2 regions of the Listeria grandensis genome follow, and region 1 is predicted to be linked to the other one. Evidence: predicted binding sites of a transcription regulator. Region 1 holds the regulator's gene; the other holds the start of a gene.
The links. The regulator Rex, encoded in region 1, represses fermentation and respiration genes when NADH is low (regulators of the CRP and FNR family bind a similar motif). The targets are predictions, from matches to a motif close to TTGTGAAATATTTCACAA.

Region 1 (3,650 bases):
GTTGTTCCAACTTCGCCTGTTTTTGAATGAGGTAACGGGAGTAATTGCCGACATAGCGATCAATCTGCGTACGGCTAATTTCATACACCTGATTTACCACTTTATCGAGAAAATAACGGTCATGCGATACAATCAATAAGGCGCCTTTGTAATTTTGCAAATAGGTCTCTAGCCACGAAAGTGTTGCAATATCCAAATGGTTGGTCGGCTCATCGAGAATTAAAATATCGTGACGCGCCAAAAGTAATTTCGCCAATGCGAGCCGCGTTTTCTGACCACCACTGAGCGATTCAATCAATTTCTCATAATCTGCCTCGAAGAAACGCAATCCATGCAAAACAGAGCGGATGTCGGCTTCGTATTGGTAACCGCCTTGTTCCTTAAACGTGTGTTGTAGCTGATCATATTCTTGCAACGTCTGCTCATATTGGTCTTTGTTTTCATAAATTGCGGGATCACCAAGCCGTTCTTCTAGCCCACGTAATTCCTGTTCCATCGCTTGTAAGCCGGTAAAAACAGTTAACATCTCCGCCCATATTGTTTTCGTCGATTCAAGACCTGTGTTCTGCGCTAAATAGCCAATTTGAACATGTTTAGGCTTGGAAATCGTCCCACCATCGTAGCTAATCTGCCCAGCAATAATCTTCAAAAGTGTGGATTTCCCAGCACCATTTCGTCCCACAAGCGCAATGCGGTCATTCGTTTGTACTTCTAATTTTATATTTTCTAATATCGTTTCAGCGCCAAAATTCTTGACAATCTGCTGTACTTGTAAAAGTATCATATTGTTTACCCCTTCAACTTTAAATATCTATATCCTCCTAGTTTATCGCAAAGCAAGCGTAGAAGCAATGGTCTGAGAAAGGAAACGCTTACGATAATAAAATTCACAAACTTTATATTGTGAAAATGTTAGCAATTTGGTATATTTTGCTGTATAATAGAAGATAGGAAGAGTTGTAACAAAATAGTAACATACTTTTTGAGCAAAAACATTGTGAAATTTATGTGGAATGTTTATAGTGAATAAGCAAGCATGTGAAATGAACAACGATAGAATTAGCGCAATCGTTTTTGTTGTAAATGCATGTTTAGTAGCACAAGGAAGAAGGAGCACCAGTTGCTTTTTTATCCACTTAAAATCAAAAGGAAGAAGGGAAACAAACATGATCGAGGAAACGGGCAAGATTCCACAAGCCACAGCAAAGCGTTTGCCGCTGTACCACCGTTATTTAAAGTATCTACACGAATCAGGTAAGGAGCGAGTATCCTCCGCAGAATTAAGCGAGGCCGTGAAAGTGGACTCAGCAACGATTCGCCGTGATTTCTCCTATTTTGGAGCGCTTGGTAAGAAAGGTTACGGTTACAATGTGTCCTATATTTTGGATTTCTTTAGTAAAACACTGAGTCAAGACAAGCAAACCAGCGTAGCTATTATCGGGGTCGGTAACTTAGGGACTGCACTATTACACTACAATTTCATGAAAAATAATAATATAAAAATTGTCGCGGCATTTGATGTCGATGCGAATAAAGTTGGAACAGTACAGCAGGATATTCCAATTTATCACTTAAATGACATGCAAGATTTGCTAAAAGAAAACAAAGTCGAAGTCGTGATATTGACAGTACCATCTGATGAGGCGCAAACAACGGTCGACCGTTTGCTAGAAGCTGATGTGAAAGGAATCTTAAACTTTACTCCAGCACGTATCAGTGTACCAAAACATGTGCGCGTGCATCACATCGATTTGACAACTGAATTACAAACACTGATTTACTTCTTGGAAAACTATCCAAATAAATAATGAAAACCTTGGCCAGACAATTGCGTTTGGCCTTTTTGATTGGAGAGGCGTTATGATGCGACATAAGATATTGGAAAGGATTGTGGCGTGGGGGAAAGAACAGGCGCAGGTTCGAGCATTGGTGCTGGAAGGATCCCTTGCGAAACAACAAGGCATTGACGAATTATCAGATTTAGATATCAACGTTTGGTATGAAGGTGAAATTCCGTTTGGGCAAACAATCTCTTGGCTTGCCGATATTGGCGAAGTGCTGATCGAAAACCGACTACAGATGGAGACGCCAGCAGGGATGATAAACACGCAGCTCGTTATTTTTGGGAACGGCGTGAAAGTAGATTTCTCCTTTTGGCCGGTTTCACTGCTTGAAAAAGCGTTTCCTTACTATGAAAAACTCGAAATCTTGCTGGATAAAGATTCACAGGCAGGACAAATCAAACAATGCATATCTGAAAAAAACGGAGCAAGGATGGAAAAAGCCAAATTTGACCGGATCGTCAATGAATTTTGGTTCGAATTACACTACGTTGCGAAATTCTTAAAACGAGGAGAAATTTGGTTTGTGCAAGGAATCCAAGCTGGTATTAGAGAGAATTACTTGCTACCTTTACTGGAAGAAAGCGCACGTTTGAAGGGACAGAAGCTATCTTTTTCAGGTCGGAAAATCGAAAATTGGACAGACACAACACGTTTAGCAGCCATTTTTGCAGATTACTCATTAGCTTCCAATTGGCAGGCGATGTGGGAAGAGATCGCTTTATTTGAGGAGATATCGAATTTTATCGCCTTACAGTACCATTTTGCCCTTCCTCAAGTTAAAATAGAACGAATGAAAAATTTACTTCACAGAATTCAGGAGGGATAAGCATGTTGACACAAAATGAAATAACACAAATCAGGCTTCAGAAGCTCGGAATGGTAGAAAAATTTGATGACCCGAGCCGCTTCATGCACCAAACTATCGCCTTGCAGTCGCAAAACCATCAGCCAGCGCTTGTGAACTTGTTACAGCATGTGGCTATGACATGGGAAGAGGCAAGCCGATTTTTTGAAGAGAAAAGCGTGATAAAAATCTGGGCAAACCGACTGACGCTACATACATTTCTAGCAGAGGACTGGGAAATGGTCTATCGTGTTTTTGGCACGAGAACGAATATTGTCCACCGACTTTGCCAAAAAGAAGGCGCTGATTTAGAGGCGATTTTAGCGGAAATGGACAGGCTTGGAAGGCGGCAGGAAATCATCAGTCGGAAAGAATTAGAGGCTATAATTGGGGATTATTCCTCACAAGTCACCTCAGGAATTATTGCACAGGCTGCGATACAGGGAAGTTTATACTTATTGCCGTCAAGCGATGGGATTAGAAATTATAGTCATAGAATGAGGTTGGGAAATTATGAAGAATGGGAATCCGATCCAGTGCGTAATCAGGAAGCGATGAAGCATTTAATCCGCCGTTATTTGAGTGGTTACGGTCCAGCAACATGGAAGGATTTCAGGCATTGGAGTGGTTTGAACGCTGGTGAGATCAAAGCCGCGACACTTTGTTTAGCAGATGAGCTAGATACTTTTGAAATAGAGGGTGAATCCTATGTTGCTCTAAAAGGCGAGCAAGTTCCGACAGACGCAACTCGAGTATTTTTAACAGGGAAGTTTGACCAGTCGATCATCGCTTATAAAGATCCGACATGGATTATGACAGAAGCACAGCGAAAATCCGCTTGGACGGTTAATGGTCACTGCTCAGCGATTATCATAGCTGGAAACCGGGCAGTGGGGCTTTGGAAATATGAATGGAAAAAAGACATCTTACTGTTTACCATTTCGTATTTTGAAGAAGCAAGT
Region 2 (3,650 bases), on a different contig from region 1:
AGTTCGTTTAATTCCATCTTAATTCGCCCCCTTTAAATCAAATGGATCCACAGACGCAGGCTCTTTTTTGCCTTTTTTCTTGTCATGATTATGCGCGTCTGGGCCTGCCTTAATTTCACGAATAAATAGCCAGACGAGTACAATCGCGAGCGCTAAATAAATCGCTGAAAATGCAATAAGTGAGAACAGTATCGAGCCCGCCGAAACGTTCGGTGAAACCCCGTCCGCCGTTGACATATAGCCAAATACCACCCACGGTTGACGCCCAACTTCCGTCATGATCCACCCCATCGAGTTTGCGATGAACGGGAAAGCGATCATTGGAATCATCAAACGTAGATACAATTTTGACGTTGTTAATCTCTTACGCCATGCAAGGAAAGCTCCCCACAAGCCGAATAGAATCATTAACATACCAGAGAGCACCATGATCCGGAAGCTCCAGAATGACGTTTTAACCGGTGGAATGTAGTTCATATCCGCCCCGAAACGATCTTTGTACTTCTCTTGATACTCGGCCTGCAGTGATTTCATACCTTGAACACTACCAGAGAACGTTGAGTACGAGAGGAAACTTAGCGCGTATGGAATGTTGACTTCCCAGGTATTCTTCTGATTAGCTACATCAATACCCGCGATCATCGTCCACGGTGCCGGATCGGCTGTATCCTCCCAAATTCCTTCCGTCGCCGCCATTTTCATCGGTTGCGTTTTAACAAGATATTGCGCTTGTTGGTGACCACTGAAAGCCGTACCAAAACCACCGATAATAACGAGTACAAGCGCGATTTGGAACGATTTTCGGAAAAAGTCTACATCTTGCTTTTTAAGTAATTTGTAGGCGCTGACCCCTGCGACAAAGAATGCCCCCGTCGCGAACGCACCAAAGATAACGTGTGGAAACTCCACAAGTAACTGCCCATTCGTAATAAGCGCCCAGAAATCGTTCATTTCCGCACGACCATTAATTTCTTGGAACCCTACTGGATGCTGCATGAACGAGTTCGCCGCCAAAATCCAGAACGCGGAGAAGACCGTACCAAGCGCAACAAGCCAAATACATGCCAAATGTAATTTCTTGTTCAGGCGATCCCAACCGAAGATCCACAATCCGATAAACGTCGATTCCATAAAGAACGCGAGTAGCGCTTCAATCGCAAGCGGCGCCCCAAATACATCCCCTACGAATCTGGAGTAATCCGACCAGTTCATCCCGAATTGGAATTCCTGAATAATCCCTGTTACTACCCCCACAGCGAAGTTGATTAAGAACAAGTGTCCCCAGAACTTCGACATTTTTTTGTAGATTTCTTTTTTCTTCACAACATACAACGTTTCCATAAGAGCAACCATAAATACAAGTCCAATAGAAAGTGGTACAAATAAGAAATGGAAAACGGTTGTTGATCCGAATTGAAGTCTAGCTAAGAAAAGTTTATCCACCTTTTTTCCTCCTTTTTGTGTTTATTTGGGTGTTTAACCCGATTTTGTCTTTATTATTATAATTTGCCGACTGTTTACTATACACATTAATCGATTGTGAAAAACTGTGAATACTGTTACGCTCTCTTGTGTTTTAATTCACAAAATCATGTGTACGAAAATAAAGTATGTAGGAATCATCTGTTTACCGTGAAAATTTTTCATTTTTCAGGCTTTGTCTATTTTCTCACATAAGTAAACGAGCTATAGAAACCGGACTACCGAATTTCTCTCGCATCTTCAGCCAATTAGAATAAGTTTTACCTAATTCTTATTCTATCGCATTTCGCCCTAAATTTGTTTAGTTCTTTTGGTTCTATTTTAATAAGGGAAAACATGGAGACAAGAAATGAGTCGGGTAGGTCACTTAAGTAACATCAATCAATTGCACATATTTTCACAAAAGAACGTATAATGGATGTTACATGCATTAAAATAGGTATTAAGGCTCTTTTTGCTGTTTTTTCTTTGCACGTAGATCTCGGAAAAAGTTGGTCAAGATGGCTCCACATTCATCGGCTAGGATTCCTGGTTCGATTTCACATTGATGATTGAAACGTGAATCTTGGAGCAGGTTCATGAGCGTTCCTGCTGTGCCGGCTTTTGGATCAGCGGCTCCGTAGTAGACTTTGGCAATGCGGGAGAGCAGAATTGCGCCGCTGCACATTGGACAAGGCTCAAGCGTGACGTAAAGTTCCGCACCTTCTAATCGCCAAGCATCTTGATTTTTGCAGGCGTCTTGAATCGCTAGAATTTCGGCGTGCGTGATGGCGTTTTTGGTCGTTTCACGGAGATTATGCGCGCGTCCGATGATTTCGCCGTTAAGCACGACAACCGCGCCGATTGGAACTTCTCCTTTTTCACGTGCTTTTTCGGCTTCTATTAAGGCCTCACGCATGTAGATTTCTTTTTGCATTGGTGGATGACTCCCTCTTTTTGAATTCTTTTACATTTTAGCATAGCGACAGCATGCACGCCTTTTATTTGCTTTGAGATAACCGATATAGTACCATGTATTAGTATCAGGTGATAAAGATGCTGAAGGCGCTCGTTCAGCCCTGACAGAATTTGTTAGAGGGCGCTGAACAAGATCTCAAAGACACCCCACCCGCCTAACCACCATCCATGGAAGAACACAAAACTAACCTAAAACCAAGGAGATGTTATCAAATGAAATCAGAAAATTTAATTGCCCCTGAATTTTATAATATTACGGATGAGATTGCACAGTTTGACTCGGAGAAGGCGGCGCTGATTTGGCAAAATGAGGCTGGAGATGTGAAGGAATGGTCGTATCATCATTTGTTGGAAGCGGCGAACCGTTTTGCGAATGTAATCAAGCATGCTGGGATTGAGAAAGGCGATCACGTGATTGTGATGATGCCGCGATTGCTTGAGACGTATGCGGTTTATATGGGGCTTTGGCTGACGGGCGCGATTATTATTCCTGCCTCTGAGCTTTTGAAGGCGCATGATTTAGAGTATCGGATTCATCATGCGAACGTGAAAGCGGTCATTGCGGACGCGAGTTGTATGGCGGAGTTTGATAAGATTGTGGACGCGCCAAGTGTCGTGACGCGGATTGTTGTTGGGGCGGACGGCGCGCTTGATGGTTGGCAGAATTATGGGCGGTTGGTTGACGCGGCGTCGACGGAATTTGAAAAAGTGGCGACGCGCAAAGATGATCCGTGTTTGCTGGCCTTCACGTCAGGCACGACGGGAAATCCGAAGGGCGTGGTGCACGTGCATGGTTGGGGTTACGCGCATATTCGGATTGCTGCGGACCACTGGCTAGATATTCGCGAGGATGACCTCGTTTGGGCAACGGCTGGACCCGGCTGGCAAAAGTGGGTTTGGTCGCCGTTCTTGTCTGTCCTTGGTAAAGGCGCGACGGGATTCATTTATAATGGGCGTTTTCGTCCCGCGAAGCAGTTGGAACTTTTGCAAGATAAGCAAGTGAATGTGCTTTGTTGTACGCCAACGGAATACCGTTTGATGGCAAAGGCGGATCATTTGGATGCGTATGATTTGAGTCATTTGCGCAGCGCCGTTTCTGCTGGTGAGCCGCTAAACCGCGAAGTGATCAGCGTTTTCCAAGACAATTTTGATATTAAAGTTCGCGATGGTTATGGCCAGACCGAGAGTACGCTCCTGATTGGGACGCTTGT

Region 2: HCJ54_RS12035 (cytochrome ubiquinol oxidase subunit I) is a predicted target of Rex. The motif match lies at 1,570-1,587, and genes of this name have one in related genera.

Annotation. Positions count from the first base shown of each region.
Region 1 covers NZ_JAASUG010000001.1:239,614-243,263, reverse strand. The annotation lists gene HCJ54_RS01085 (ABC-F family ATP-binding cassette domain-containing protein) at 1-784, opposite strand, end outside; gene HCJ54_RS01080 (redox-sensing transcriptional repressor Rex) at 1,167-1,808, shown strand; gene HCJ54_RS01075 (aminoglycoside 6-adenylyltransferase) at 1,861-2,670, shown strand; gene HCJ54_RS01070 (DNA glycosylase AlkZ-like family protein) at 2,673-3,650, shown strand, end outside.
Region 2 covers NZ_JAASUG010000009.1:11,815-15,464, forward strand. The annotation lists gene cydB (cytochrome d ubiquinol oxidase subunit II) at 1-17, opposite strand, end outside; gene HCJ54_RS12035 (cytochrome ubiquinol oxidase subunit I) at 19-1,443, opposite strand; gene tadA (tRNA adenosine(34) deaminase TadA) at 1,925-2,398, opposite strand; gene HCJ54_RS12045 (acetate--CoA ligase) at 2,653-3,650, shown strand, end outside.